4 regions of the Halomonas pelophila genome follow, and region 4 is predicted to be linked to each of the others. Evidence: predicted binding sites of a transcription regulator. Region 4 holds the regulator's gene; each other region holds the start of a gene.
The links. The regulator sigma-54, encoded in region 4, starts transcription at its own class of promoters, with help from an activator protein. The targets are predictions, from matches to a motif close to TGGCACNNNNNTTGCTNT.
Positions count from the first base shown of each region.

Region 1: a site for sigma-54 is predicted at 6,680-6,697, ahead of urtA (urea ABC transporter substrate-binding protein). Genes of this name have one in related genera too.
Region 2: a site for sigma-54 is predicted at 2,924-2,941, ahead of ABE957_RS14755 (HAD-IIB family hydrolase). Genes of this name have one in related genera too.
Region 3: a site for sigma-54 is predicted at 4,874-4,891, ahead of ABE957_RS13260 (P-II family nitrogen regulator). Genes of this name have one in related genera too.

Region 1 covers NZ_JBEGCI010000023.1:16,816-24,569, reverse strand. Annotated here, with positions in the region: gene ABE957_RS17625 (urease accessory protein UreD) at 1-487, opposite strand, end outside; gene urtE (urea ABC transporter ATP-binding subunit UrtE) at 816-1,514, opposite strand; gene urtD (urea ABC transporter ATP-binding protein UrtD) at 1,514-2,359, opposite strand; gene urtC (urea ABC transporter permease subunit UrtC) at 2,356-3,510, opposite strand; gene urtB (urea ABC transporter permease subunit UrtB) at 3,514-5,115, opposite strand; gene urtA (urea ABC transporter substrate-binding protein) at 5,290-6,603, opposite strand; gene ABE957_RS17595 (tripartite tricarboxylate transporter permease) at 6,925-7,754, opposite strand, start outside.
Region 2 covers NZ_JBEGCI010000014.1:4,558-12,311, forward strand. Annotated here, with positions in the region: gene ABE957_RS14745 (MBL fold metallo-hydrolase RNA specificity domain-containing protein) at 1-644, opposite strand, end outside; gene ABE957_RS14750 (glycosyltransferase family protein) at 749-1,969, opposite strand; gene ABE957_RS14755 (HAD-IIB family hydrolase) at 1,966-2,886, opposite strand; gene glyA (serine hydroxymethyltransferase) at 3,105-4,373, opposite strand; gene ABE957_RS14765 (hypothetical protein) at 4,497-5,909, opposite strand; gene ABE957_RS14770 (polyphosphate kinase) at 6,027-7,454, opposite strand; gene ABE957_RS14775 (ABC transporter permease) at 7,462-7,754, opposite strand, start outside.
Region 3 covers NZ_JBEGCI010000011.1:118,731-126,484, forward strand. Annotated here, with positions in the region: gene ABE957_RS13235 (malate synthase G) at 1-891, opposite strand, end outside; gene ABE957_RS13240 (alpha/beta hydrolase) at 1,138-2,112, shown strand; gene ABE957_RS13245 (putative periplasmic lipoprotein) at 2,109-2,594, shown strand; gene ABE957_RS13250 (YifB family Mg chelatase-like AAA ATPase) at 2,637-4,139, opposite strand; gene ABE957_RS13255 (accessory factor UbiK family protein) at 4,254-4,661, opposite strand; gene ABE957_RS13260 (P-II family nitrogen regulator) at 4,953-5,291, shown strand; gene ABE957_RS13265 (ammonium transporter) at 5,330-6,580, shown strand; gene glnK (P-II family nitrogen regulator) at 6,733-7,071, shown strand; gene ABE957_RS13275 (ferredoxin--NADP reductase) at 7,212-7,754, opposite strand, start outside.
Region 4 covers NZ_JBEGCI010000002.1:180,450-188,203, reverse strand. Annotated here, with positions in the region: gene ABE957_RS02655 (ABC transporter ATP-binding protein) at 1-150, opposite strand, end outside; gene ABE957_RS02650 (calcium/sodium antiporter) at 308-1,258, shown strand; gene ABE957_RS02645 (KpsF/GutQ family sugar-phosphate isomerase) at 1,299-2,294, shown strand; gene ABE957_RS02640 (KdsC family phosphatase) at 2,342-2,914, shown strand; gene lptC (LPS export ABC transporter periplasmic protein LptC) at 2,918-3,502, shown strand; gene lptA (lipopolysaccharide transport periplasmic protein LptA) at 3,502-4,029, shown strand; gene lptB (LPS export ABC transporter ATP-binding protein) at 4,029-4,754, shown strand; gene ABE957_RS02620 (RNA polymerase factor sigma-54) at 4,909-6,327, shown strand; gene hpf (ribosome hibernation-promoting factor, HPF/YfiA family) at 6,498-6,806, shown strand; gene ABE957_RS02610 (PTS sugar transporter subunit IIA) at 6,814-7,299, shown strand; gene rapZ (RNase adapter RapZ) at 7,346-7,754, shown strand, end outside.

The DNA.
Region 1 (7,754 bases), on a different contig from region 4:
CCGACAGGGCGATGGTGGTGCGCTGCTCTCCCTTCGAGCCGTCGAAGGCCAGGGTCTCCTGGGGCAGCCACTCGAGCACCCCCTCCTCGGCGACCTCGAGGTGCGTGGCCTGCTGCCAGGCGACGCCATGGCTGTCGGCCCGATAGAGCTTGTTGGCGGCCGGGGTGGTCAGCAGCGCATGAGCGCCCGCGCCGACCCGGGCGCTGATGGTCAGGGCGTCACCGCTGACCAGTCCGCCGGGCGGATGCAACAGATAGACATGGCAGGGGCCCTGTCGGCCCTCGGGGTGAAACGACCGCTGCACCCGCAGCGGCCCGTGGTGACGGGCGCGGGTCATGCGGGTCACGCCGTCGCGGGGCTCGAAGGCCAGGTCCAGCGAGGCCGCCCAGTGGCGGTCGGCATCGAAGCGGTGGCCCGAGACCGGCCCCGAGGCCGGCCCCGAGGCCGGGGATGGCGGTCCTGGCGTGAGTGTCGAGAAGGCCGTCATGGCAGTCCGCCCTGTCAGGAAAGTGGCAACTGCACTGACCTCAGCAAGGGCCGTACCAGAACGCAGAGGCCCATAGTTAACCCAGCCTTTTCAATCATTTACATTAGAGGATGAGGAAGGATGTGAGCGCGGGTGCGCACCGACCAGGTGCACTGGAGTGCGTCCGGCGCACCAAGGTCGGGAAGAGAGGTGGGCAGCCGTCCCTTTATGGTGCATGCCTGCCCCTGAGCGGCGCCCGGGCGATGCCGAGTGTGTGCGCCAGAGACGAGCGCCCAGCCCGGACGGGTGCCGGGCTGGGCGCAAGCCATGACCTGGTGGGTTTACACCGCTAGACCGTCAGATGCTCGCGAATCAGGGCCTCGGAGAGTTCACCGATCTCGCCGCGGGCCACGGGGCGGCCCCGATCCATGATCACGAAGCGGTCGGCATACTTGCGGGCGAAGGGCAGCTTCTGCTCCACCAGCAGCACGCTGAGGCCATCCTCGCGGATCAGCCGGCGGATCACCTCGCCGATCTGGGCCACGATGTTTGGCTGGATGCCCTCCCCCGGCTCGTCGAGGATCAGCAATCGCGGCTCGAGCACCAGGGCCCGGCCGATGGCCAGCTGCTGCTGCTGGCCGCCGGAGAGGTCGCCGCCCCGGCGATGCTTCATCTCCTCGAGCACCGGGAAGAGTTCATAGACCCGCGACGGAATCCGCTTCAGGCCATCGCTTCGCGCAGCCAGGCCGGTGCGCAGGTTCTCCTCCACGGTAAGCAGCGGGAAGATCTGGCGCCCCTGGGGCACATAGCCGATGCCCAGTCGCGAGCGATCCTCCACGCGTTTGCGAGTCAGCTCGACGTCATCGGCGTAGCGGATGCTCCCGGAGGCCACCGCCACCTCGCCCATGATCGCCTTCATCAGGGTGGTCTTGCCCACCCCGTTGCGTCCCATCACGCAGGTGCACTGGCCGGTGAGCACCTCGAGGTCCAGGTCCCAGAGGGTATGGCTCTCGCCGTAGTACTGGTTAAGCGTCTCGATGGTCAGCATCAGGCGGCCTCCTCGTCGGGGTCCGCGCCCAGATAGACCTCGACGACCTTCGGGTCGTGGGAGACCCGGTCCATGCTGCCCTCGGCCAGCACGCTGCCCTGGTGCAGCACCGTCACGGTGCGGGCGATGGAGCGCACGAAGCCCATGTCGTGCTCGACCACCACCACGGACTGCTTGCCCTTGCCGGCGAGGCCCGTGAGCAGCTCGGCGGTGCGCTCCATCTCTTGCTCGGTCATGCCGGCCACCGGCTCATCGACCAGCAGCAGCCGGGGACGCTGCATCAGCAGCATGCCGATCTCCAGCCACTGCTTCTGGCCGTGGGAAAGGATGCCGGCCAGGCGGTGGCGGAGCTCGGTGAGCCCGATGGTCGCGAGCACCTCCTCGATGCGGTCGCGGATCTCGCCTGTCAGGCGCGCGGTGAGCGTGGGCAGGATGCGCTTGTCGGCCGCCATGGCGAGCTCGAGGTTCTCGAACACCGTCAGGGCCTCGAATACCGTGGGCTTCTGAAACTTGCGCCCGATGCCGAGGCTGGCGATCTCCGGTTCGCTCTTGGCCAGCAGGTTGTGGCGGCTGCCGAACCATACCGAGCCGGTGTCCGGTCGGGTCTTGCCGGTGATGATGTCCATCATGGTGGTCTTGCCGGCCCCGTTGGGGCCGATGATGCAGCGCAACTCGCCATCATCGATGGTCAGGTTGAGGTCGTTGATCGCCTTGAAGCCGTCGAAGCTGACGGTGACGCCGTCCAGGTAGAGGATCGGGCCATGACGGACATCCACCGGAGAGGCCGCCGGCACCAGGAAGTCGAAGACCCGGTCACGATCGGCCAGGGATTGCAGGAAACTCATGCGGAGGCCTCCCGGGGCGCAGAGGGTTCAGGCGATGGCGGTCGAGACGTTCGCCGGGGGCGAAGGCGATAGGCCAGCAGGCCGGCGATGCCCCTGGGCAGCAGCACCGTGACCAGCACGAACATCCCACCCAGGGCAAACAGCCAGGCATCCGGCATCACCCCGGTGAAGACCGTCTTGGCGTAGTTGACGAGTATCGCGCCGATGACCGCGCCGTAGAGGGTCGCGCGCCCTCCCAGCGCCACCCAGAGCACGATCTCGATGGAGAAGATCGGCGAGAACTCGCTGGGGTTGATGATGCCCACCTGGGGGACATAGAGCGCCCCGGCGACCCCGGCCAGCATGGCCGAGACCACGAAGACGAACAGCTGGAAACGCTCGACCCGATAGCCGAGAAAGCGCGTGCGCGCCTCGGCGTCCCGGGTGGCCACGCTGACCCGGCCGAGCTTGCTGGCGACGATGGCACGGCACAGCACATAGCCGATGGCCAGGGCCACGCCGGTGGCCAGGAACAGGCCGAGCCGTGTGGCGTCGCTGCGGAGGTCGAAGCCCAGCAGCTCCTTGAAGTCCGTCAGCCCGTTGTTGCCGCCGAAGCCCATCTCGTTGCGGAAGAAGGCCAGCATCAGGGCGAAGGTCAGGGCCTGGGTGATGATCGAGAGATAGACCCCGGTGACCCGCGACCGGAAGGCCAGGAAACCGAACACCAGCGCCAGCAGCCCCGGGGCCAGCAGCACCATCAGGAAGGCGAACCAGGCCATGTCGAAGCCCAGCCAGTACCAGGGCAGCGCGTCCCAGTCGAGAAATACCATGAAGTCCGGCAGCAGCGGATCCCCGTAGGTGCCGCGATCGCCGATCTGGCGCATCAGGTACATGCCCATGGCATAGCCACCCAGGGCGAAGAAGGCCCCGTGGCCCAGGCTCAGGATCCCGAGATACCCCCACACCAGGTCCACGGCCACGGCCAGCAGCGCGTAGCTCAGGTACTTGCCGAGCAGCGTCACGGTGTAGGTCGAGACATGCAGCGGATGCTCTGCCGGCAGGGCCAGGTTGAGCAGCGTCACCAACGCCAGGGCCGTGAGCAGGATGCCCAGGAAGCACTGGGTCGCGCGTTCACGAAACGGTCGTGTGAGCCACGAACTCGAGGCATGCATGAATCAGCCCTCCGCTGCCCGGCCCTTCTGCGGAAAGAGTCCGCGGGGGCGCTTCTGGATGAACAGGATGATGAAGACGAGCACCAGGATCTTGGCCAGCACGGCGCCGGCCCAGGGCTCGAGGACCTGGTTGATCACCCCCAGCGACAACCCGGCCACCAGGGTTCCCCAGAGGTTCCCCACCCCGCCGAACACCACCACCATGAAGGAGTCGATGATGTAGTTCTGGCCGAGGTTGGGGCCGACGTTGGTCAGCTGGGAGAGTGCCACGCCGGCCAGCCCCGCCACGCCCGATCCCAGGGCGAAGGTCATAATGTCCACCCGGGTCGCCCGGATGCCCATGGAACGTGCCATGGCCCGGTTCTGCGTCACCGCCCTCACCTCCAGTCCCAGCCGGGTACGCCGCATCACCAGCATCAAGCCGGCGAACACCAGCAGCGCGAAGCCCAGCACGTAGAGGCGGTTCAAGGTCAGCGACAGGCCCTCGTTGATCATCAGCGAGCCGCTCATCCACTCCGGGCTGACCACGGTGCGGTTGAGCGGCGAGATCACGGTGCGCACCAGTTGCTGGAGGATCAGGCTGACGCCGAAGGTGGCCAGCAGGGTCTCCAGGGGGCGGCCCTTGAGGAACTGGATGACCCCGCGCTCGATGGCGATGCCGGCCAGCGCCGCCACCAGGAAGCCGGCGGGAATGGCGAGGATCAGCGCCAGGCCGGGCTGGCCGGGCAGCAGCTGCTGCATCGCCCAGGTGGTGTAGGCGCCGAGCATCATCAGCTCGCCGTGGGCCATGTTGATGACCCCCATCACGCCGAAGGTGATGGCCAGGCCAATGGCCGCCAGCACCAGCACCGAGCCCAGCGACAGGCCGAAGTAGAGGGTCTCCAGGCCCCGGTTGAGCCTGAGCTTCTGCTCGATGTCGGCAAGCGCCGAGCTTGCTGCCTCGGCAAGCGCGGGATCGTCGCTGCGCGCGGCGGCACTGAGGGCCGCACGGGCCTCGCCATTGAGGCTCCCCGCCAGGCTGGAGACCGCCTCCACATTGCCCTGCTCGAGCCGATGGATCGCCAGCCCCTGCGCCAGCAGGCGGCTGACCTCGGCATCCTCTTCGTCCTCGAGCAGGCCCTGCAGGGGCGCCACCATGGCCTCGTCGACCTGCCCCAGCAGGTCGCGGGCCGCCTCGCGACGGGCCCCGACGTCATCCACCCGCAGGTCGAGCACCGCCAGGACACTCTGCAGCTGGCCGCGCAGCGCATTGTTGATGCCGATGCGGTCGAGCTCACGGCGCGACATCTCGCCGAGGTCCTCGCCGGTCAGGGCATCGACCACCGGCCAGTTCCGGCCCCGGTTCTCGAGCACCACGACGAAACGCCCGCTCTCCTTGTGGCGCTGCAGCTTTCCGCCGAGCAGGGCTTCCAGCCAGCCACGGCTGCGCTCGTCGCCGCTGGCGACGATGGCCTCGATGACTCCATCCATCCGGGCGTAGGACGCCGCATCGAGGGACTCCAGCAGGGACTGGCCAGCGGGTGTCGTCGCCGACTGGGCCTGGGCCGATACCCCCCACCCGACGAGCAGGCAGAGCATCAGTCCCGACACGAGGGAGCGGATCATCCTCATGGGCGTGTCCTATAGAAGTGAAGAGATGGCGTATCTCGGACCAACCAGGCCAGCGAATGCCTCAGGGCGATCGCCGTTGGCGGTATCGCTGGGGGCTTTGCCGTCGACAAGCCCTCGCGAGGGCTTGTCGACGGATCCCCTGATCGCTTGGTAAGTCGATAGGGGCGCTTACTCGGCCGAGGCCACCTCGGCCTGGCCACCGCAGCTGCCCTTCACGACGTTGTAGTTGCCGCAGGACAGGGGGGCGCGCCAGTCGCTGATCAGGTCCTTCGAGCCTTCCAGGTAATCGGACCAGGCATCGCCGGCCACGGTGGAGGGGGTCTCCCAGACGATGGAGAACTGGCCGTTATCCTGGATCTCGCCGATCAGCACCGGCTTGGTGATGTGGTGGTTGGGCATCATGGCCGCATAGCCACCGGTGAGGTTGGGGACGCTGACGCCGATGATGGCGTCCTTGACCTCGTCGACCTCGGTGGTGCCGGCCTTGCGTACCGCCTCGGCCCACATGTTGAAGCCGATGTAATGGGCTTCCATGGGGTCGTTGGTCACCGCCATGTCATCGCCGGTGTACTCGATCCAGGCGTCGATGAAGTCATAGTTGGTGTCCGTATCGACGCTCATGAAGTAGTTCCAGGCGGCGAGATGCCCGACCAGCGGCGCGGTGTCGATGCCAGTGAGCTCCTGCTCGCCCACCGAGAAGGCCACCACCGGGATGTCGGCGGCGTCGATGCCCTGGTTGCCCAGTTCCCGATAGAAGGGCACGTTGGCGTCGCCATTGATGGTCGAGACCACCGCGGTCTTCTTGCCCTGGCTGCCGAACGCCTTGATCTCGGAGACGATGTTCTGCCAGTCGGAATGACCGAAGGGGGTGTAGTTGATCATGATGTCCTCGTCGGCCACGCCATGCGACTTGAGGTAGGCGTCGAGGATCTTGTTGGTGGTACGCGGATACACATAATCCGTGCCAGCCAGCACCCAGCGCTCCACGCCGATGTTGTTCATCAGGTAGTTGACGGCCGGAATCGCCTGCTGGTTGGGGGCCGCCCCGGTGTAGAAGACGTTCTCGGAGGACTCCTCCCCCTCGTACTGCACCGGATAGAAGAGCAGGCCGTTGAGCTCCTCGACCACCGGCAGCACGGACTTGCGCGACACCGAGGTCCAGTTGCCGAAGATCACGTCGACCTCCTCCTGGGCCAGCAGCTCGCGGGCCTTCTCGGCGAACAGCGGCCAGTCGGAGGCCGGATCCACCACGACGGCCTCCAGCTGGCGACCCAGCAGGCCACCGTCGGCGTTCTGCTGTTCGATGAGCATCTCGACGGTGTCCTTGAGCACCGTCTCGCTGATGGCCATGGTGCCGGAGAGCGAGTGCAGGATACCGACCTTGATCGGGTCCTCCTGGGCCAGGGCAGGTGCCGCCACGCCCAGGCTCAGGAGGGACGCGGCCAGCCAGCGGGAAGAACGGAAAGCGGATGACGGAATCATGAGAGCTCCTTGCGAGCGATGTTGTTGTCGATGAGTCCAGCGCAGGAGGCCATCGCGAGAATGCCTCTACCCTGGTATCGCAAGGGATGTGCCACATCGCCATCGTGCCGGCTTTACCTCGGCGAATCAGTCTATTGGCAGAAGCTCAACGAGGGGCGGCATATGCCATCGTGCGCTTTCCTGGAGCAGGCGCCCGCCCCGCCGCTCCCTCATCGCCCGATACCATGGTGCAGCGCACCACGATGGGGCGCGAGGGCCAGACGCAAGACGGGGGCGCCGGCCTGGCCGACACCCCCGCGGGCAGGACGAACGCCATAGGGCTCAGTCGCCTTCCGGATTACCCGTGCCGGTGGTCACCTTCATGCGACGGCGCAGGAGCGGGCCGACGATGTAGGGCAGGATCAGCCCGAGGCCGGCGAACACCCAGAGGCCGATGGCCAGTCCGCTGTCCCACAGGATGGTCCAGTCGCCGTCGGCGATGTCCATGGCGTGGCGCAGGTTCTTCTCCATCTCCGGCCCCAGCAGCAGGCCGAGGATCACCGGCACCAGCGGGATCTCCAGCTTGCGCAGCACGTAGCCGCCCACCCCGAAGGCCACCATGAAGTACAGATCGAAGGTGGTATTGCTGATCGAGTAGATCCCCACGAAGGCGATCATGGTGACGACCGGCAGCAGGTACATCGGCGGCACCGAGAGCAGCTTGACGAAGATCCCGACCAGCGGAATGTTCAGGATCAGCAGCAGGAAGTTGCCGATCAGCAGTGCGGCGATCACGCCCCAGACGATGTCGGCGTTCTGGGTGAACATCAGCGGACCCGGCGTGATGTTGAGCGAGATCAACAGCGCCAGCAACACGGCCGTGGTGCCGCTGCCCGGCACGCCCAGCGTCAGCATGGGCACCAGCGCCCCGCTGGAGGCGCCGTTGTTGCCGGCCTCGGGACCGGCCACGCCGCGCGGGTCGCCCTTGCCGAAGTAGCCCTTCTTGCCGATCACCTTCTTCTCGAGGGTGTAGCCGATGAAGCTGCCAAGCGACGCGCCGGCGCCCGGCAGCACGCCGGCGATGAAGCCCAGCACCCCGCCCCGAATGCTCGATGGCAGGATGTTGCGGATGTCCTTCCATTTCAGCGTGAGCTTGTTGACGGCCATCTTTT
Region 2 (7,754 bases), on a different contig from region 4:
ATCAGCACCAGGTCCGCTTCAAAGAGCTTCTCGGGATCCTTCATCAGCACCGAGCTTGAGTTGCCCAGGTCCCCCGAGAAGACCAGGCGCCGCGTCTGGCCGCCCGAGGGCACGGCCAGCTCGACGATGGCCGAGCCCAGGATGTGCCCGGCATCGTGGAACACCAGGGTGACGCCGCCCGGAAGCGTCACGGGCTGGCCGTAGCCATGGGAGGTGCAGAGCGACAGGGTGCGCTCGACGTCCTTCAGCTCGTAGAGCGGCTCGATCAGCGGCTTGCCGTTGCGCTTGCGCCACTTGTTCTCCCACTCGACGTCCTTGGCCATGATGAAGGCGGCGTCCTGCAGCATGATCTCCAGCAGGTCGCGGGTGCCGCGGGTGCAGTGGATCGGCCCGTCATAGCCCTCGCGGACGAGCTTCGGCAGCAGCCCCGAGTGGTCGAGGTGGCCGTGGGAGAGCACCACCGCCTCGAGCTCGCCGGGCAGGCGACCGAAGGAGCGGGCGTTGGCCTCATCGGCATCGCCGCCGCCCTGGTGCAGGCCGCACTCCAGCAGCAGCCGGTGGGTACGACGATCGCCGTCTACCTCGAGGAGGTAGCGGGAACCGGTGACTTCCTTGACCGCGCCCTGAAAGGTCAGTGTCGACATGCTCTCGCTCCCGGTGGCTGGCGTGGCGGAAGAGTCACCGCCTTGGCGGCACCTCTCCCCTGCCCTCAGCATAACGGATGCGCGATACATCGGCGTCGACGCGGCTAGACCTCCCCGGCATGGTCGTGCTCCACCGCCTGGAACATGCGCTCCGGCAGGTCGGGGATGGCCGCCTTGACCCGGTTCCAGCTGGGGATGAAGGGTCGCTCGCCGGGGTTGTCCAGGAAGGCGCTGCCGGCCTCGAGCAGGTTGGCGGCAAAGAGCTCCACGGCCTGCTCCTCGCCATGGCGATCCAGGCTCAGGCCGTTCATCACGGCATCGTGGTCGTAGGCCTCGATCAGGTCCAGCGCCAGGCGGTAGTAGGTCGCCTTGATGGTCCGGAAGCCCTCGGCGCTGAAGGTCACGCCCTGGGTCGCCAGCTTGCGATAGAGCGACTTGGCGATGTCGAGGCTCATGCGGTTGAGCCCGCCCGTGGCGTCGTCGGCGGACACCGGCTGGTGCTTATGGTCGTAGGCGTCGGCCAGGTCCACCTGGCAGAGGCGCTTGGTGGAATAGTTGCGGTGCACCTCGGAGAGCACGCCGATCTCCAGTCCCCAGTCGGCGGGGATGCGAATGCCCTCGAGCACCTCGGTGCGCATGGCGAACTCGCCGGAGAGCGCATAGCGGAAGCTGTCCAGGTACTCCAGGTAGGGCAGTGGCCCGTGGATCGTCTTGAGGGCCCGCAGCAGCGGGGTGACCATCAGCCGCGAGACCCGGCCGTTGAGGCGCCCCTCGGCGATGCGCGGGTAGTAGCCCTTGCAGAACTCGTAGTTGAACTGGGGATGGACCACGGGATAGAAGAGCCGCGCCAGTAACCCCCGGTCGTAGGTGAGGATGTCGCAGTCGTGCAGCGCGACCACCCGCCCCCGGTTCGAGGCTTGCACATAGCCCCCGCAGTACCAGACGTTACGCCCCTTGCCGGGCTGCTGGGGCGCCAGGCTCTGGGCCTCGAGCTCGGCGTCCAGCGCCTGCAGCCGCGGGCCGTCGTGCCAGAGGATGCGGTGGCGCTGGGGGAGTCGGGCGAAGAAATCGCGGGCGCGCAGGAACTGCTCCCGGTCGGCGCGATCCAGGCCGATCACCACCTCCGCGAGGTAGGGCACCCGGGCGATCTCCTCGACGATGTGGTCGAGCGCCGGTCCCTCGAGCTCGGCGAACAGCGACGGCAAGATCAGGCTCATCGGCCGGCGGGCGGAGAACGCGACCAGCTCCGCCTCCAGGGCCTCTACCGGTCGGCGGGTCAGGTTGTGGAAGTCGGTGATGATGCCGTTCTGGTGGAAGTCGCTCATGCCGGCACCCCGTCCTCTCGCGGCCCGGGCTCGGTCGGTGGCCTGCCCTCCTCCACCGAGCTCGGTCGGCGCTCGTCTCGCCCCCACCAGTGCTCCATCCCCTCGACCCAGCCATCGGGGCCGGTGGCCAGGCTGCGATAGAGCGATGCCTGGTCCGGTGACACCTCCAGGTCATGACAGCCGCGAATCACCACCGCCTGGTCGACGACCTCGAGCATGGCGATGTCGTTGGGGCCGTCGCCCAGCGCCAGGGTCCGGGGCCGGTGGCCGCGCAGCGCCTCGAAGCGCTCGATCAGCCAGGCGACGGCGCTGCCCTTGTGGCAGTCGCCGGTGACGTGCCAGAAGCGACCGCCTCGCACCAGACGCAGGCCATCGCCCTCAAGCCCCTCGCAGAAGGCCGCGAGGGGCTCATCCCCCTCCTCCCAGATCAGCGGCTCACTGCCCTCGCGTAGCCGGGCCAGGCGGGCCTGTGGTTCCGCCAGCCCGGTGAAGTCGACCAGCGCCTCCAGGGACATCTCGCTCATGGTGGTGAAGCGCACCCCCAGCCGCTCGCGCCAGACCGCGAGGCGCTGGCGGATGAGGCCGATATCGACCCCCAGGGTCCTGATCGCCAGGCCATCGGGGCCGGGCCCCCGATCGAGCCGGGCATGACTCCAGGCGAGAGGCAGGCCCGCCAGGGCGCCGTTCTCGGCGATGAAGGGGGCGTCCTCGAGGCCGAGCTCGCGGCGCAGCGGCAGGATCTCGCTGCGGGTCTTGCTGGTCACCGGGATCACCGGCACGCCCTCGGCCTTCAGCCGGGCGAGCCAGGGCCGGGCCGGCTCCCAGTCGTAGCTGTGGTGATCGAGCAGCGAGCCGTCCAGGTCGGTGAAGACCAGGCGGGGCGGGCACGCGGAGGGCGAAGCGGCTGATGGGGTCATGGCGGGTCCGGCTCCAGGATGGTGGACGCGTCATGCCCATGCAGGGGGCGTGCCAGGGCGCGGCCGACGCACCCCGCCGCGGGCGCATGGGCCCCAAGGGCGGGGCGCAGCCGCATCGATGCACCAGAAGCGAACATGAAAACGCCCCGCCAGGGTGCATCCTGACGGGGCGTGGAGGCGGCGCGGCGTGCCCGCGTCCGACTCAGTGGCGGCGGGTGTCAGCCACGATAGACCGGCAGGCGGGCGCAGACCGCCTCGACCTTGGCCTTCACCTCGGCCTCGATGGCGGCGGTGTCGGCACCCTCGGCCATGACGTCGAGGATGTCGCAGATCCAGCCGGCGAGCTCACGACACTCGGTCTCGCCGAAGCCGCGGGTGGTCACCGCCGGGGTGCCGATGCGCAGGCCGGAGGTCACGAAGGGGCTCTGCGGATCGCCGGGCACGGCGTTCTTGTTGACGGTGATGTGGGCGCGGCCCAGGGCGGCGTCCGCGTCCTTGCCGGTCAGGCCCTGCTTGATCAGCGAGAGCAGGAAGAGGTGATCCTCGGTGCCGCCGGAGACGATGTCGAAGCCGCGCTCGATGAACACCCCGGCCATGACCTGGGCATTCTTGACTACCTGCTGCTGGTAGGTCTTGAACTCGGGCGCCATGGCCTCCTTGAAGCAGATCGCCTTGGCGGCGATGACGTGCTCCAGCGGGCCGCCCTGGCCGCCCGGGAAGACCGCGGACTGAAGCTTCTTCTCGATCGCCTCGTCGCCCTCGGCGGAGAGGATCAGGCCGCCGCGCGGGCCGCGCAGGGTCTTGTGGGTGGTGGTGGTGACCACGTGGGCGTGGGGCAGCGGCGTCGGGTAGACCCCGGCGGCCACCAGGCCGGCGACGTGCGCCATGTCGACCAGCAGGTAGGCGCCCACCTCGTCGGCGATCTCGCGGAACTTGGCCCAGTCGATGATCTGGGAGTAGGCGGAGAAGCCGGCGATGATCATCTTCGGCCGATGCTCGCGGGCCAGACGCGCCACCTCGTCGTAATCGATCAGGCCGCTGTCGTTGAGGCCGTACTGGATCGCCTCGTAGTGCTTGCCGGAGAAGTTCGGGCGCGCGCCGTGGGTCAGGTGACCGCCGGCGTCGAGGCTCATGCCGAGGATGGTGTCGCCCGGCTTGACCAGCGCCTGGAAGACCGCGCCGTTGGCCTGGGAGCCGGAGTGCGGCTGGACGTTGGCGTAGCTCGCCCCGAACAGCTCCTTGGCGTAGTCGATGGCCAGCTGCTCGACGATGTCCACGTACTCGCAGCCGCCGTAGTAGCGCTTGCCGGGATAGCCTTCCGCGTACTTGTTGGTCAGCTGGCTGCCCTGGGCCTCCATGACCCGCGGGCTCGCGTAGTTCTCGGAGGCGATCAGTTCGATGTGCGCCTCCTGACGAGCGACTTCCTTCTGCATCGCATCGAAGAGGACATCATCGAAACCGGCAATCTGCATGTCACGGCTGAACATCGGCGGGAAACCTCGCATCACGGGAGAATCTGGGGGCGCCCATGATACCCCAGGCCCCGGCGGCTTTCACATGAAAGCCGATCACGGGCCACCGTCGAATCGTTCAAGCGCCCGGCCCTCGGCTCAGCGGCTTTCCACGCGCATCTCCAGGCGCTCCGGCAGCGCCAGGGGGTCGGCGGAGAGCGCCTCGAGCTCGCTCTCGGCGGGCAGGGTCAGGGCGATGGCAAGCTCGCTGGCCTCGCCCTCCATCATCGCCACCAGGCCGGTGAAGAGCGCCTCGATCTCCGGGCCGAGCATCATGCCGAACCCCTGGGCCTGGGTGCGCGCCTGCGCCAGGAACTCCGCCTCGCTGACGCCCTGGCTGGCCGCCATGATCGTCGGCAGCCGCCCGAAGAGTCCCAGATCGGTGAGCGTGGCGTCGATCTGCCCGCCGAGCAGGGTCAGCCCCTCCAGGCTCTCCATGCGGGCCAGGAACGCGGCGGGCGTCACGCCCTCGGGCAGACGCACCGGCAGGTCGGCGTCCAGCGCCCAGCCGAAGGCCTCGTCGGCGGTGAGCGTCAGCTCGCCCAGCAGCCGGCTGGCCGTCTCGCCCGACTCCCAGCGCCCGGAGGAGTCGGCGTCGATGCGCAGCCGCCCGCTGCCGTCGGTCAGCACGTTGCTGAGCATGCGCAGCCGCGTGCGCTCCGCCTCCGGGGCCAGGGCGATCATCCGTGCCAGATCGAGATCCAGCGCCTCGAGCCGGAAGCCGCCCTCGCCATCGGTCATGTCGCCATCGGCCTCGAGCGACGACAGGGACGCCACGAGCCGATCGAAATCGATGGCCAGGTCGCGCACCTCGAGGCGATCGAGCTCGCGATCCTCTTCCGCGCCCTCGAGGCCGCGCAGTCCCTCCACCCGGGCGAAGGCCAGGGAGAAGGTGCCGCTGCCGAACTCGTCGTCGCCCGCGGCCTTGCCCTTCACCCCGCTGACCTCCAGGGCGTCGAGGGCGTCGCGGCTCACTCCCGCGGCCTGCAGGCGCTCGATGGCGATCCGCCCGCGGCCCTCGCCGAACTCCTTGCCCAGCTCCTGCCCGGCGAACTCGGCGACAAGCGCCTCGACGGTGAGCCCCTCGACCGTGACGTCCGCCGGCCAGGTCTCCTCGTGCAGGGGCAGGACCGCCCGGGACGGCGCGTCAAGCAGCAGCGTCTCGGCGGCGAGCCGCGACTGCTCGCGACCGGGTGTCTCCAGGCGAATGCCCTCGATGCGCACCTCGTCGGGGCGGTCGTAGTCGCCGCTGACCACGTAGCGATCGAGCCACAGCTGCTGGCCATCGGGGCCGGCGAAATGCAGATCGTGGGCGGTGACGCGATCGCGAATCAGCGCCTCCTCGACCTCGCCGATCGTAAGCGTGCCCTCATCGGCGAACAGCGCCCGAAGATCGGCCTCCAGCCGCTCGGTCGGGCCGCGTTCGGTCGGGCCGTGTTCATCGGCCAGCGCCGGCAGGAAGATCGACAGCGACAGCGCGGCCAGCAGGGCCTGGCGGGACATCGAAAGCATGGCAACACCTCTCGAACCTGGGGGAAATAGACGTTGGGGAAATAGGGCGTGTAATACGGTGGGTGGGGAATGGCGTGCGCTGGCAGTCTAGCCGCCTCGCGCCGGCCCGGGCCAGGCTCAGCACGGCGCGGCCAGGCGCGCTTCCAGCCGCTGATTGATGAGCTCGAACAGGGCGAGACGCGAGGCGCGCTTGTCGTCGCAGGCGATCAGCGACCACTCGGCGCCCGGCGCCTGGGTGCGGGCGAACATCTCGTCGATGGCCACCCGGTAGTCCTCCCAGCGCTCGCGGTTACGCCAGTCCTCATCGGTGAGCTTATGACGCTTATGGGGCGTGGCGGCCCGGGCCTCGAAGCGGCGCAGCTGCTCCTCCTGGCTGATGGAGAGGAACAGCTTGCCGAGCACGGCCCCGTGACCCAGCAGCTGGCGCTCGAACTCGCGGATCTCTGCATAGGCGCGCCGCCACGCCGCCTCGGAGGCTAGCCCCTCGACCCGCTCCACCAGCACCCGGCCGTACCAGCTGCGATCGAAGATGGCGATGCGCCCGTCGGCCGGCAGGCGACGCCAGAAGCGCCAGGCCCAGGGCTTCGCGAGTTCCTCATCGCTGGGGGCGGCGATGCGGTGAACCCGGTACTGGCGGGCGTCCAGCGCCGCGGTGAGGCGATGAATGCCGCCGCCCTTCCCCGCCGCATCGAGCCCCTCGAAGGCGAGCACCACCGGGATGCGCCGACGGGCCAGCTCCCGGGCGTTACGGGCCAGCCGGCCCTGCGCCTCGACCAGCGCGGCGGCGTAGCTCGCCTTCTTCATGGGCGCCGAAACCCGGGGCTCGGCGCAGCGGATCGAGGGGGCCTCGAGGGCCTCGTCGACCGGCGCCTGCTTCACGACGCGGGGCGGGGCCGGCGCCGCGGTCAGGGTCTCGTGCAACAGGCCCGCCAGCTGCTCGAGCTGCGCCGCCGGGTCGCGGAAGGCGAGCCGGCGCCAGGGCGCGTGCTCGGCGGCGGTGGCCTCGCGCATCTCGCGCCCCAGGGCGTCGATGACGCCATGCTGCTGATGGCGCTGCCAGTCGCTGGCTCCGAGCTGCCAGGCGCGCGCCGGGTCGGCCTGCAGCGCCTGCAACTGGCGGCGCTGGACGGGCCGCTCGATGTCCATCCACAGCTTGAGCAGCACCACGCCCTCGGCGGCGAGCTCCGCCTCGAAGGCGCGGATCTCCGCCAGCCGGTCCCGGAAGGCGCCCGGCGAGAGGCGTCGCTCGGCCCGGGCGAAGAGGGCATCGCCGTACCAGCCGTGGATGAAGATGCCGATGCGTCCGCGATCGGGCAGGCGGCGCCAGAAGCGCCACCAGTAGGGGCGCTCCTGCTCCTCGCTGCTGGGCGCCAAGGCGTGCACCTCGGTGTGGCGATTATCCAGCCAGTGATCGAGCTCGTTGACCAGCCGCCCCTTGTGGGTGACGGCGTGCCCGGTCAGCAGCACGACCACCGCCCGCTCGCGGCGGTCGGCGAGGTCTAGCTGCGCCTCGAGCAGGCGGGCGCGCAGGGTGTGAGTCGTCATCGTCACCTCAGGCCTCGCCGAGCAGGCCGAGGCTCGCCGCCGGGGCCTGGCGACGCAGGCCCCGGGAGAGCAGGTGGCCGATGACGCCGATCAGCACGGCCCCCGCCAGCGGCAGGGTCAGCCACAGCCCCCAGTGGAAGCGCGGCGCCAGGTCGAACCAGGCGAGATAGATCCCGGCGGCGGCGAGCTCCGCCAGCAGGGCGCCCATCAGGCCGCTGGCGAAGCCGAGCACGGCGAACTCGGCCGCCTGCATCCGCGAGAGCAGACGATTGCCGGCGCCGAACACCCGCAGCAGGCCGC
Region 3 (7,754 bases), on a different contig from region 4:
CTTCATCAGGCCCAGCCAGCTTGAGTAGACGCCGACCTTGTCCTCGGCGTCCACCGCGGCCACGGAGTCCTCGCAGTCCATGATGGTGCTCAGCGCGGCCTCGACGATCACGTCCTTGACGCCGGCCGGGTCGGTCTTGCCGATGGCGTCGCTGGGATCGATCTGGATCTCCAGGTGCAGGCCGTGATGGCCCAGCAGCAGCGCGGAGGGCGAGGCGGCCTCGCCGTCGAAACCCACCAGCTGATCGGCATCCTTCAGGCCGGTCTCGCCGCCGCCCTCGAGGGAGACGACCAGCTGGCCATCGCGCAGGGCGTAGCCCACGGCGTCGCCGTGGGAGCCGCTGGCCAGCGGCGCGGCGCGGTCGAGCACGCCGCGGGCGTAGGCGATGACCTTCTCGGCGCGCTTCGGATTGAAGCTCGCGCCCTTCTCGGCGCCGTCGTCCTCGGGGATGGCATCGGTGCCATAGAGGGCGTCGTAGAGGCTGCCCCAGCGCGCGTTGGCGGCGTTGAGGGCATAGCGGGCGTTATTGACCGGCACCACCAGCTGCGGGCCGGCCTGGGTGGTGATCTCGTCATCGACGTTGGCGGTGGTCACGCCGACCTTGGCCGGGGCCTCGACGAGGTAGCCGATCTCCTCGAGGAAGGCGCGGTAGGCGGCCAGGTCGCGGACCGGGCCGGGGTTCTCGCGGTGCCAGGTGTCGAGCTTCTCCTGCAGGCGGTCGCGCTCGGCGAGCAGCTCGCGGTTCTGCGGGGCCAGGTCGTTAAAGAGCGCATCGACCCCGCGCCAGAAGGCCTCGGGGTCGACGCCGCTGCCCGGCAGGGCCTGTTCGTTGATGAAGCGGTCCAGCTCGGCGGCCACCTGGAGGCGGTGGCGAGCAATGCGTTGGGTCATGGGTCGTACTCCTCGTGCTTGGCTGCTCGGTGCCCCCTGGCACCGACCGGCCGGACAGGGAAAGATGACTGCGTAGCATCGATTTTGTGGAAATTGCTTCCACATGTAAAGCCATTGCCGCCATGACGGGCCGGAAGCTAGACCAAATGATAAGGCCGCAAGCCCCTCCCCGCAGGCCCGCCACCAGGCTTCGCTGGTCGCGCCCTCGGCTTGGCGCTAGCATGAACGAGCGTTGCGGAGAAACCGATGAGCGACTTTACCCCCCTGCAGGCCCTGGGGCCCCTCGCCCCCGCCGACCTATCCGGTCAGGCGCTCGAGCGCTACCTGGGCCACTACGGCCTGGCGCCCCTGCTCGCCGAGCGGGTGGGACTCTACGTGGGCTACCTGCAGGCCGGCGACTTTCGCCTCTGGACCCAGGTCTGGAGCCCCGACACGCCCATCGGCACCGCCTTCGTCGTGCACGGCTACTTCGACCACCTCGGCCTCTACCGCCACCTGCTGGAGTGCCTGCTCGCGCGGGGCTGGCGGGTCGTGCTCTGGGACCTGCCAGGCCACGGCCTCTCCAGCGGCCGCCGCGCCTCCATCGACGACTTCGAGGACTACGGCCGCTGCCTGCACCACCTGCAGCAACATCTTCACGACGAGGGGCTGGCCCCGCGCCCCTGGCTCGGCGTCGGCCAGAGCACCGGGGCGGCGATTCTCGCCACCGATGCCCTGACCCGCGGCGACGACGGCCACTGGTCGGGACTCGCGCTGCTGGCCCCGCTGGTGCGGCCCTGGGGGTGGAACCAGTCTAGCTGGCTGCACCGCCTGGTGGGCCCCTTCGTGGAGTCGATCCCGCGCAAGTTTCGCGCCAACTCCACGGATGCCGAGTTCGCCGACTTCCTGCGCGAGGGCGACCCCCTGCAGGCCGACCGCCTGGCGATGGACTGGGTCGGCGCCATGCGCCGCTGGATGCCGCGGCTGCTGGCGCTGCCACCCAGCCCGGTGCCGACGCTGATCCTGCAGGGCGAGCAGGACCTGACCGTGGACTGGGAATGGAACCTCGAAGTGCTTAACCGCAAGTTCCCCAATGCCGAGATCCATCGCCACCCCGAGGCCCGCCATCACCTGGTCAACGAGGCCGAGCCGATTCGCCGCGAGCTCTTCACGGTGCTCGACCGCTTCGTCGCGACGCTGGCCGCGACCGACGACCCGCACGCCCGGAGACAGGCGCCATGAGGCGTCTGCTGATTCGGTGGCTGGCCCCGCTGCTGCTGCTCGCCGGCTGCGCCGGCGCCCCGGAGCAGCCGACCAGCGTGCGCCAGGCGCTGTTCGGCCTGAGCGAGCGCGCCGCCGAACGGGTCACGGCGACCCCGCCCCTGCCGCACCCGGCGGTCGATGAGGTCCTGCTGCTGGCCATGCCACAGGTCGATGCGCGGTTGGGGCTCACCGACGGGCGCCTGCTCGAGAGCCTGACCCGCGCCCTGCTGGCGGTCGACGACGGCCCCCAGGTGCTGGAGTGGCGAGCGGCCATGGCGGCAGGCGGCCACGACAACCAGTGGCGCCTGGAGAGCCGCCTGGCCGCCGACGGCCCCCGCCTGACACTCTCGGACCGCGAGCTGCTGCCCTACCGCCTGAGCCTGACGCTGCGCCACCTGGGACGCGATGAGCCCGCCTGGCGCACCGAGATCAGCGGAGCCCTGGACGCCACGGCCCTCTGACCGCGGGCGGCGTCACCCTTTCCATCAAAGCCCCTTGAGCCATCACCCCTTGAGCAGCCGATCGAGCTGTCGATAGCCGATGGCCTCGATCAGCTGGTCGCGCCCGGGGCGCGCCTCCCCGGCCAGATCGGCCAGGGTCAGGGCCACCCGCAGCACCCGATGGTAGGCCCGCGCCGACAGCCTGAGCCGCTCCAGCACGCCGGCGAGCCAGGCCCGATCCTCGGCCTCAAGGCCGCAGGCCTCCTCCAGGGCGCGTCCGGACAGCTGGGCATTGAGTCCCCCGCGGGCGGCCTGCTTCGCCCGCGCCGCCAGCACCCGCTCGCGCACCACCGCCGAAGACTCGCCCGGTTCCCGGGAGGTCAGCTGCTCCGGCGCCAGCGCCGGCACCTCCACCTGGAGGTCGATGCGATCGAGCAGCGGACCGGAGAGCCGCGACTGGTAGCGCTGGATCTGTGCCGCCGTGCAGTGGCAGGGCCGGCGCGGGTCGCCCAGGTGCCCGCAGGGACAGGGGTTCATCGCCGCGACCAGCTGGAAGCCGGCGGGGAAGCGTCGCTCGTGGTTGGCGCGGGCGATATGGATCTGCCCCGACTCCATGGGCTCGCGCATCACCTCCAGCACGTGACGGGAGAACTCCGGCAGCTCATCCAGGAACAGCACGCCCCGATGGGCCAGGGAGATCTCCCCGGGTCGCGGCTTCGATCCGCCGCCCACCAGGGCCACGGCGCTCGCCGTATGGTGAGGGGCACGGAAGGGGCGTACGCCCCACTGGGCGGCGTGGGACAGCCCGCTGACCGAGCGGATCGCCGCCACCTCCAGCGCCTCCTGCTCGGTCAGGGGCGGCAGGATGCCCGGCAGGCGACTGGCCAGCATGGTCTTGCCGGTGCCGGGCGGGCCGGCGAACAGCAGGTTGTGGCCACCGGCGGCCGCCACCTCCAGGGCGCGACGGGCCTGGTGCTGGCCGCGCACGTCGGCGAGGTCCGGGCCCGGCTCCGACGCCGGGGCGGGGCCAGGCGCACGGTGGCGAAGCAACGGGGTCTGGCCGAGCAGGTGGGCCACCACCTCGAGCAGGTGATCAGCGGGCAGCACCTCGAGGTCGCCGGCCAGGGCCGCCTCATCGGCGTTGGCCCGAGGCACGATCAGCCGGCGGCGCGCCTGGCGCGTGGCCATGGCCATCGGCAGCACCCCGCTGAGCGGTCGCAGCCGGCCGTCCAGGGCCAGCTCGCCGGCGCATTCGACCCCGTCGAGGGCCTCGGGCGGCACCTGGCCCGACGCCACCAGCAGCCCCAGGGCGATGGGCAGGTCGAAGCGGCCACCCTCCTTGGGCAGGTCGGCGGGGGCGAGGTTGAGGGTGATGCGGCGCAGGGGAAAGTCGAAGCCGGCGTTGACCAGGGCGCTGCGGACGCGCTCGCGGCTCTCTTTCACCGCGGCCTCAGGCAGACCCACCAGGGTGATGCCGGGCAGTCCATTGGCCAGATGCACCTCGACCAGCACCTCGGGCGCCTCGAGTCCGAGGCCGGCCCGGGTGTGGATGATTGCCAGCGTCATGCGCGATCCCTCGCTGCCTGTCTGCCCTCAGGCTAGACCAGGCCGGCGGGGGGCGCCCGGCGGGGGGCGCCCGGCGAGGGGCGCCCGGCGAGGGGCGCCCCCACCGGGCGAGGATCAGCGGTGGGACTCGCCGGCGCCGGCGTCTTCCTCGGGGCGCGAATCATCGCTGCCTGCCTCGGGGCCGGGGCCGGGCTCGGGATTCGACTCGCTCGCGGAGGCAGCACTCGGCGCCTCCGGCAGCGCCTCGGCCGAGGCGCTCGCCGTTTCCTGCGAGGCGTCGGCATCCAGCGCCTCTTCCAGCGCCGCCACCTGCTGCTCCAGCGCCTCGACCCGCGACCGGGTGCGCTGCATCACGTCCATCAGGATGTCGAAGTCCTCCCGCGACACCAGCTCCAGGCGATCGAAGGCGCCCTTGACCACCTGCTGGATGCCCTTCTGCACCTCTTCCGGGGCCTGGGACGCCCCCTGCAGCCGGTCGCCGATCTGCTGGGCCAGGCGGCTGATGCGATCGTGGCTCACCATGGTGTCTCTCCTGAATCGTGAGTGGATGCCTGTCCAGAGGATACGCAAGCCACCGGCAGGGCGCATCATCCGCCGCTGCCTGCTTCTGGTGCACGTGCGCCACGCCCAGGCACCAGAAGAGTGCACACTCTCCGCACGCCTCGCGCACGCCGTCGAATGGCGAGCCGACATCTCCCTACAGCCAACTGATTTCACGAAATTATCGTGGAAAGTGGCACGGTTTACGCAGCGTCAGGACAACCACTTCTCGGGGGGCACCACGCCGCCCACCTTCAGCAGGGGAGATCCGTCATGAAGCTGATCACCGCCATCATCAAGCCCTTCAAGCTCGACGACGTCCGCGAGGCGCTCGCCGATAACGGCGTGCAGGGCATCACCGTCACCGAGGTCAAGGGCTTCGGCCGCCAGAAGGGCCACACCGAGCTCTATCGCGGTGCAGAGTACGTCGTCGACTTCCTGCCCAAGGTCAAGGTCGAGGTCGCCGTGGACGACGGGCGCCTCGAGACCGTGCTGGACGCCATCTGCAGCGCGGCCAACAGCGGCAAGATCGGCGACGGCAAGGTCTTCGTCACGCCGCTGGAGGACGTGATCCGCATCCGCACCGGCGAGCGCGGTGCCGATGCCGTCTGACGGCCCCTCCCTTTCCTTCCCGACGTGGAGAGACACCCATGAGTGAACTTCCCGAACTGAGCTACGCGCTCGATACCTTCTATTTCCTGATCTGCGGCGTGCTGGTGATGTGGATGGCCGCCGGCTTCTCGATGCTCGAGGCGGGCCTGGTGCGCTCCAAGAACACCGCCGAGATCCTCACCAAGAACATCGCCCTGTTCGCGATCGCCTGCACCATGTACCTGCTGGTCGGCTACTACCTGATGTACTCCAGCGATGCCGGCGGCTTCCTGCCGAGCCTGGGCGCGCTGATCGGCAGCGAGAACGGGGTCGAGGCGGTGCTCGCCGGCGGCGATGACGCCCCCTACTACTCCATGCGCTCGGACTTCTTCTTCCAGGTGGTGTTCGTAGCGACCGCCATGTCCATCGTCTCCGGCGCCGTGGCCGAGCGCATGAAGCTGTGGGCCTTCCTGGCCTTCGCCGTGGTCATGACCGGCTTCATCTACCCGGTGTCCGGCTACTGGACCTGGGGCGGCGGCTGGCTGGCCGAGGTTGGCTACTCCGACTACGCCGGTTCGGGCATCGTGCACCTCGCCGGTGCGGCGGCGGCACTGGCCGGGGTCATCGTGCTCGGCCCGCGCAAGGGCAAGTACGGCAAGAACGGCAGCATCTACGCCATCCCCGGCGCCAACCTGCCGCTGGCCACCCTGGGTACCTTCATCCTGTGGATGGGCTGGTTCGGCTTCAACGGCGGCTCCGAGCTGAAGATGTCCGACGTCTCCTCCGCCAACAACGTGGCCCAGGTGTTCGTGAACACCAATGCGGCCGCCGCCGGCGGCGTGATCGCCGCGCTGATCCTGGCCAAACTGTGGTTCCGCAAGGCCGACCTGACCATGTCGCTGAACGGCGCCCTGGCGGGCCTGGTGGCCATCACCGCCGACCCGCTCTCGCCCAGCGCCTTGGGTGCCGCGCTGATTGGCGCCGTGGGTGGCCTGCTGGTGGTCGCCGCCATCGTGACCCTGGACAAGCTGAAGCTGGATGACCCGGTGGGTGCCATCTCCGTGCACGGCGTGGTGGGCATCTGGGGCGTGCTGGCCGTACCGCTGACCAACAGCGGAGCCGGCTTCGGTCCGCAGATCATCGGCATCCTCGGCATCTTCCTCTGGGTGTTCGTGGCGAGCCTGATCGTCTGGCTGATCCTCAAGGCCGTGATGGGCATCCGGGTCACCGAGGAGGAGGAGTACGAGGGGGTCGACCTGACCGAATGCGGCCTGGAGGCCTACCCCGAGTTCGGCGTCGCCAAGTCGTGAGACGCGCCCCCGTGTGAGCCCATGCGCACGTCCTGGCCCCCTTCGGGGGGCTTTTTCATTCCTCTCACACCGGGTGTATGCTCTGGCACAATGAGTACGGCAAGGGTGGCGGCGCTCGCCACCGACCCACGGACACGACGAGGATCAAGACCATGAAACTGGTGACCGCCATCATCAAGCCGTTCAAGCTCGACGACGTACGGGAGTCGCTCTCCGAGATCGGCGTCCAGGGCATCACCGTTACCGAGGTCAAGGGCTTCGGCCGCCAGAAGGGGCACACCGAGCTCTATCGCGGCGCCGAGTACGTCGTCGACTTCCTGCCCAAGGTGAAGCTCGAGGTGGCCGTGGACGACGACATGGCCGAGAAGGTGATCGATGCCATCACCCAGGTGGCCAACACCGGCAAGATCGGCGATGGCAAGATCTTCGTCACCGCCCTGGAACAGGTGCTGCGCATCCGCACCGGCGAGACCGGCAAGGACGCGGTCTAGGCGCCAGGCGGCACCTTGGTCCAGGTGACCAGTAGCAAGTAGCAAGAAACCCCACCAGAGGTTAGCCCGGTGGGGTTTCGTGTTTCTGCCTCGCTACCTACCGCCCGTCACCGAACGGCTCGGTGCTTGAAGCTCGGCGCTTACTTCTCGACGAAGGCGCGCTCGATCACATAGTCGCCGGGTTCGCCCATGCGCGGCGAGATGGTGAAGCCGAGCTCGTCGAGCAGCGCGCTGGTGTCGTCGAGCATCGCCGGGCTGCCGCAGATCATGGCGCGATCCTGCTTCGGGTCGATGGCCGGCAGGCCCATGTCCTCGGTGAGCTTGCCGCTGCGGATATGATCGGTCAGCCGCCCCATGGTGTGGAACTCTTCGCGGGTCACCGTGGGGTAGTAGACCAGCTTCTCGCTGATCTCCTCGCCCAGGTACTCGTGGGCGGGCAGGTCCTTCTGGATGAAGTCGGCGTAGGCCAGCTCGTTGACGTTGCGCACGCCGTGCACCAGCACCACCTTCTCGAAGCGCTCGTAGACCTCCGGGTCCTGGATCAGGCTCATGAAGGGCGCGAGGCCAGTGCCGGTGGAGAGCAGGTAGAGGTTGCGCCCCGGCAGCAGGTCGTCGGTGACCAGGGTGCCGGTGGGCTTGCGGCTGACCATGATCTGATCGCCCACCTTGAGGTGCTGCAGCCG
Region 4 (7,754 bases):
CTTGAGCAGGGTGGTCTTGCCGGTGCCACTGGGGCCCATGATGGCGGTGATCCGCCCGCGCGGGATGGTCAGCTCGACGCCGCGGAAGATCTCCTTCTCACCGCGTGAGAAGTGCAGGCCCTCCACTTCGACGAAGGTGGAGTCCGTCATTGCATCAGCTTCCTTCGCAAAATCAGCGTCCTTCGCAAAATTGTCGAACATCGTATCCTAACCATCCCCTGGCGCGCCAGCGCCCCGAGGGAACCCTTGCACCGCCGGGGCCCGCCATGTTCAATGTGCGCCCTTCATTCCCCGCTCGGATCTCGCCATGCTGGTTCCCCTGCTGATCGTGTCGCTCGGTTTCATCGGCCTGCTGTGGAGTGCCGACCGCTTCGTCGGGGCCGCCGCCGCCACCGCCTGGCGGGCCGGCATGAGCACCCTGCTGGTGGGCATGACCATCGTCTCGCTGGGCACCTCGGCCCCGGAGATCGTGGTCTCGGTGATGGCCTCCCTGGATGGCGTGCCGGACCTGGCCGTCGGCAATGCGCTGGGTTCCAACATCGCTAATATCGCCCTGGTACTGGGCGTGACCGCCCTGGTGGTGCCAATCCCGGTGCGCTTCTCCATCGTGCGACGTGAACTGCCGCTGCTGCTCGGCGCCACCGGCCTGGCCGGCTACGCGCTGGCCAACGGCCATCTCGATCGCCTCGATGGGGCGCTGCTGCTGCTGGTGCTGGTGTTCAGCCTGTGGTGGCTGTTTCGGGCCGACACCCCGGACGATGAGACCGCGGGCGAGATTCCCGGCATGCCGCTGGGCCAGGCCCTGGCCTGGCTGATCGGCACCCTGGTGATCATGGTGGCAAGCTCACGGGCGCTGGTGTGGGGCGCTAGCGAACTGGCTCGCGGGCTCGGCGTCAGCGAGCTGACGATCGGCCTGACCGTGGTGGCCATTGGCACCAGCCTGCCAGAACTCGCCGCCTGCGTCGCCAGCGCGCTGAAGCGCCACCACGACCTGGCCATCGGCAACGTCATCGGCTCCAACCTCTTCAACATGCTGACCGTGCTGCCCGTTCCCGCCCTGCTGGCGCCGGGCGCCACCGACCCCGCCGCGGCCGCCCGCGACTATCCGGTGATGCTGCTGCTGACCCTGGCGCTGGGAGCGCTGCTCTTGTGGAACCGCCGTGGCCAGCTGGGCCGGCTACCCGGGGCCCTGCTGCTGCTCTGTTACCTCGCCTATCTGACCTGGCTGGGAAGCGCGGGCTTCTCCCCTGCGGCCTGACCCCTTGAGTGAAACCTCACAACGGGCAACAATCACTGCCATGACCAACGACACGCCCTCCGCGGCCGGCACCTCCCTCCTGCGCGACAGTGCCCGCCGCACCCTGGAACTGGAACAGCAGGCCGTGGCGGCCCTGTCCGAGCGCCTCGACGACGCCTTCGACCATGCCTGCCGGCTGATACTGGCCTGCCGCGGCCGCGTGGTGGTCACCGGCATGGGCAAGTCGGGACATATCGCCGGCAAGATCGCCGCGACGCTGGCGAGCACCGGCACGCCGGCCTTCTTCGTGCATCCCGGCGAGGCCAGCCACGGCGACCTGGGCATGATCACCCGCGGCGACGTGGTGCTGGCGCTCTCCAACTCCGGCGAGACCGCCGAGGTCACCGCCCTGCTGCCCCTGCTCAAGCGCATGGGCACGCCGCTGATCAGCATGACCGGTCGCCCCGACTCGACACTGGGCCGCCACGCCGACGCCCATCTGGACGCCGGGGTCGAACGCGAGGCCTGCCCGCTGGACCTGGCGCCGACCTCGTCCACCACCGCCGCCCTGGCGCTGGGCGATGCCCTAGCCGTGGCGCTGCTCGAGTCGCGCGGCTTCACCGCCGAGGACTTCGCCCTCTCCCACCCCGGCGGCAGCCTCGGCAAGCGCCTGCTGCTGCGGGTCGCCGACCTGATGCATCAGGGCCATAGGCTGCCCGCGGTGCCGCTGGGCAGCCCGCTGCGCGATGCGCTGCTGGAGATCACTCGCCAGGGCCTGGGCTTCACCTGCGTGGTGGGCGAGGATGGCCGACTGGCCGGGGTCTACACCGACGGCGACCTGCGCCGCACCCTCGACCAGCACAGCGACCTCTCGACCCTGAGCGTCGACGACGTCATGACCCGTCCCGGCAAGCGCATCGCCCCCGACACCCTGGCCGCCGAAGCGGTGCGCCTGATGGAGGACGGGCGCATCTCGGCGCTGGCCGTGGTCGACGCCGACGGCCGCCCGATCGGCGCCCTGCACATGCACGACCTGCTCGCCAGCGGCGTCATCTGACGTCTCTCGACCAACTCGCTACCGCCCGACCCTCGACCGGAGACACCATGAGCCTCGTCCCTACCCAGCCACACCGCCCCCTCAACGACGGCCAGCTGGTCGACCGCCTGCGCCATGTCCGCCTGTTGGCGATGGACGTCGACGGCGTGCTCACCGACGGGCGCCTCTACTTCCAGGCCGATGGCGTCGAGATCAAGGCCTTCCACACCCTCGACGGCCACGGCATCAAGCTTCTCCAGCGCGCCGGGATCGTGGTGGCCCTGATCACCGGACGCGACTCGCCGATGGTCAGCCGGCGCGCCGCCGCACTGGGCATCCAGCACGTCTTCCAGGGCGCCGAGAAGAAGCTGACCGTGCTGCGCGAGCTGTGCGCCCGCCTGGAGCTGGAGCTCGAGCAGGTCGCCTACTGCGGTGACGACATGCCCGACGTGGCCGCCATCCGCCGGGCCGGGGTCGGCATCAGCGTGCCCGGCGCGCCGGCCTACATCCGCGATCAGGCCGACTGGGTCACCGAGGCCGTGGGCGGCCACGGCGCGGTGCGCGAGATCTGCGACACCCTGCTGCAGGCCCAGGGGCACTGGGACGCCGTGCTCGACACCTACCTCCACGGCGCGAGCTGAGCCATGGGCCTGCCGCGTCCCGGCTTTCGTACCGGGCTTCTTCTGCTGCTGCTCGCCCTGGGTGGCGGACTGGCGCTGCTCGACCTGCAGGACGCGCCGCCCCCCGGCCCGGTGCCGGGCGACGCCTCTGGCGAGCCCGACTACTACCTGGAGGACGCCCGGCTGACGCGCTTCGATGCCAGGGGCGAGCCCCATCAGCGCCTCGACACGCCGCGCCTGACCCATACCCCCCACGACGACGTCACCCGCCTCGAGCAGCCCGATGGGCGGCTTTACGACGCCTCGGGCCGGGTATGGCTGGCCAGCGGCGAGCACGGCACCCTGGGCGCGGGGGGGAACCCGCTGACCCTGACCGGCGACGCGCGCCTGCTGGCCCCGGCCGAGCGCTGGCAGCTGGATACCGAGATCCTGCACTTCGACGCCGACAGCGGCCATGCCTGGAGCGAGACCCCGGCGCTGCTGCGCCAGCCGCCCCAGCGGATGCGCGGCGAGCGCTTCGACGCCTGGATCCATGACAACCGCGCGCGACTGACCGACAATGTGCGCGGCCACCATCCGCCCGACACCCGCGAGGTCCCCGAGTCATGATGCGAGCTTCCTTCGCCCCCCTGCTGACCCTCGGCGTCATCGGCCTGCTGCTCGGCAGCGCTCCGACCCTGGCCCTGGAGGGCGATGCCAGCGCCCCGATCCAGGTGGAGGCTGATCGCCTCGACCTCGACGACCGCGCCGGCACCGCCGTCTATACCGGCGACGTGGAGATTCAGCAGGGCAGCATGCAGCTGACCGGCGCGCGGGTGGAGATCCGCCGCAACGACCAGGGCCAGCTGACGCTCGCCACCGCCACCGGCGAGCGCGCCTACATCGAGCAGCAGCCCGCCCCGGACGAGCCCCTGGTGCGCGGCTGGGGGCGCACCGTCATCTACCATGTCGCCGAGCGTCGCATCGAGCTGATCGACCGCGCCGAGCTCCATCAGGGCGGCGACACCTTCGACGGCGGCTACCTCGAATACTTCCTCGACCGGCGCGTCGTCCAGGCGCGCTCCGAGGCGCAGGGCGTCGAGGAGCGCCAGCGCGTGCGCATGACCCTCGAACCGGAACAGCAGGACGGCACGTGATGAAGACCCTCAAGGCCGAACATCTGGCCAAGAGCTACAAGCGGCGCCGGGTGGTGCAGGACATCAGCCTCGCCATCGAGCAGGGCCGGATCGTCGGCCTGCTCGGCCCCAACGGGGCCGGCAAGACCACCTCCTTCTACATGATCGTCGGCCTGGTGCGCGCCGATGCCGGCGCCGTGCATATCGACGAGCAAGACCTGTCGACGGCGGCCATGCACGAGCGGGCCCGGGCCGGCATCGGCTACCTGCCCCAGGAGGCCTCGATCTTTCGCAAGCTGTCGGTCGCCGACAACATCATGGCGATCCTCGAGACCCGCCGCGACCTCGACCGCCGGGGCCGCGAGCGCCGGCTCGAGGAGCTGCTCGAGGACTTCCACGTGACCCACATCCGCGACAACCTGGGCATGAGCCTCTCCGGGGGCGAACGGCGGCGGGTCGAGATCGCCCGGGCACTGGCCACCGAGCCCGCCTTCATCCTGCTCGACGAGCCCTTCGCCGGGGTCGACCCGATCTCGGTGGGCGAGATCAAGGGCATCATCCGTCAGCTCAAGGCCCGCGACATCGGCGTGCTGATCACCGACCACAACGTGCGCGAGACCCTCGACATCTGCGACACCGCCTACATCGTCGGCGACGGACGGATCATCGCCGAGGGGGATGCCGAGGCGATCCTGGCCAACCAGCGCGTCCGTGACGTCTACCTGGGCCAGGACTTCCGCCTCTGACCGCCGCCTCGATCGCAATCGACTGATATAAATGTCGTTATTCGCCGACGGCATGCCGCTTGCGCATGGCACGATTGTTGCAATTTCTTCGGTTGCACCCCCCGCGCCCAGCGGCTAGGGTGGGATTTTTCGGCACGTCGAGGGAACTCCTCTCATGGCCATGAAGGCTTCCCTGCAGCTTCGCGTCGGCACCCAGCTGACCATGACCCCCCAGCTGCAGCAGGCCATCGCCCTGCTGCAGCTCTCGACCCTGGACCTGCGCCAGGAGATCCAGCAGGCGCTGGAATCCAACCCCCTGCTGGACGTCGAGGAGGAGTTCGGCGAACAGGCGGTGAGCGAGACGCCCGACGACGACTGGGCCAGCGAGATCCCCGCCGAACTCACCACCGACAGCGACTGGTCCGACACCTACCAGGATCTGGGCGGCGCGCCCGCCGGCGGCGAGGCGCCCGACTTCGAACGCCAGGCCGCGGGCCAGAGCCTTCAGGGCCACCTGGCCTGGCAACTGGCGATGACCGACCTGGACGAGCGCCAGCTGCGCATCGCCGAGAGCCTGATCGACGCCGTCAACGGCGACGGCTACCTCACCCAGCCCCTGGAGGAGATCCGTGACGGCCTCAAGGCCCAGGGCCTCGCCGGGCTCAGGAGCCGGGAGGTCGAGCAGGTACTGCTGCGCCTCCAGCAGTTCGAGCCCACCGGGGTCTTCGCCCGGGACCTGCGCGAATGCCTGCTGCTGCAGCTCGCCACGCTGCCCGACGACACCCCGCTGCTGCCACAGGCTCGCCGCCTGGTGCGCCAGTTCCTCGAGGCGCTGGCCGGCGATGACCGCCGACTGCTCAAGCGCCGCCTCGGCCTCGATGACGACACCCTCGACACGGCCATCGGCCTGGTGCGCTCGCTGGACCCACGCCCCGGCAGCGCCTTCGGCGAGGGCGACAGCGACTACGTGATTCCCGACCTCGTCGCCCGCCACACCCGCGAGGGCTGGCAGGTGGAGCTCAATCCCGAGGCCATGCCACGCCTGCGCATCCAGCCGGACTACGCCGCGCTGATTCGTCGCGCTGACAAGAGCGCGGACAACCAGTTCCTCAAGGATCACCTGCAGGAGGCGCGCTGGCTGATGAAGAGCCTCTCCAGCCGCAACGACACCCTGCTGCGGGTGGGTCGCGAGATCATGGTGCGCCAGCTCGACTTCCTGGAGCGCGGAGAGGAGGCCATGAAGCCGCTGATCCTGGCCGATATCGCCCAGGTCGTGGAGATGCACGAATCGACCATCTCGCGGGTGACCACCCAGAAGTTCATCCACACCCCGCGCGGCATGTTCGAGCTCAAGTACTTCTTCTCCAGCCAGGTGGGTGGCGGCAGCGGCGAGGGCGACGCCCACTCCAGCACCGCCATTCGCGCGCGGATCCGCAAGCTGATCCAGGACGAACCCCCGCGCAAGCCGCTCTCGGACAGCCGGCTGGTCGCCCTGCTCGACGAGGCCGGCATCGGTGTGGCGCGGCGCACGGTCGCGAAATATCGCGAGGGGATGGGCATCCCCTCCTCCAGCGAGCGCAAGCGCCTGCGTTGAACGCCGCGAATGGCCGTCTCGACACTCCCCAATGCCGGCGTCCGATGCGGGCGCAAGCACTTGAATTGACGCCGTTCGACGAGCGTCCTGCTGCCCCCGACCGAGGGGGTATGCAGGACGGCAAAAAGGGTTACAATCGACTCACACCCCGTAAGAGCAAGGAGCGTGTCATGCAAGTCAACATCACCGGCCATCATGTGGAACTGACCGACGCACTGCGTGACTATGTGCAGGAAAAACTGACCCGCGTCGAGCGTCATTACGACAACATCACCAACGTGCAGGTCACCCTCTCCGTGGAGAAGGAACGCCAGCAGGCCGCCTGCACCCTGCATGCCGCCGGTGCCGACCTCCATGCCGAGGCCATGGAGAATGACATGTACGCCGCCATCGATGCGCTGGCCGACAAGCTCGACCGTCAGCTGGTCAAGCACAAGGAAAAGGCCCAGGCCCGCGCCCAGGGCGCCGGCGCGCGCTGACTCCATCATGACACTGGACGCCATCCTGCCCCCCGAGCGCGCGCTCTTCGACGTGCCCGGGGGAAGCAAGAAGCGGGTGCTGGAGTTCTTCAGCACCTTCATCGCCCAGAACACACCCAGCCTCGACAGCCAGGAGGTATTCAGCCGCCTGATCGGCCGCGAGCGGCTGGGCAGCACCGGCATCGGCCACGGGGTCGCCATTCCGCATGCGCGAAACCCGCACTGCAAGGCGCCCATCGCCGGCTTTCTGAAGCTGGCCGAGCCGGTCGACTTCGACGCCATCGACGGGGAGCCGGTGGACCTGGTCTTCGTGCTGCTGGTGCCCGAGGAGGCCGACGAGGCGCACCTCGCCCTGCTGGGGCAGGTCGCCGGCGTGATGAACGACGCCGATACCCGCGGGCGTCTGCGTCATAGCTCAAGCCAGCGCGAGCTTCATGAGCATCTCATGGAGGCGATACGACAACAGGCCCCGAGCGGCCGCCAGGGCGGCTGATCCCTCCCGGGACACCGCCCGCCCCTTTCACGACCAGGAGACCCGCATGCAGCTCGTGATCATCAGTGGCCGGTCGGGTTCCGGCAAGTCGATCGCGCTGCAGGCGCTGGAAGACCTGGGCTACTACGCCATCGACAACCTGCCGGCCATGCTGCTCGGGCCGCTGGTCGACGAGCTCCAGCAGGGCCGCAGCGTGCGCTCCTCAATCGCCGTCAGCATCGATGCGCGCAACCTGCCCGACGCCCTCGCGCGCTTCCCGGAGCTCCTTGACGACCTGCATACCCGCGACCTCGAGTGCCAGGTGGTCTACCTGACCACCGATGCGCGGATCCTGCTGGAGCGCTACTCCCACACCCGCCGCCGCCATCCGCTCACCCGCGATAGCGACATGACCCTGGCCGAGGCCATCGATACCGAGGAGCAGGCGCTCTCGGAGATTCGCGACCTCGCCGACC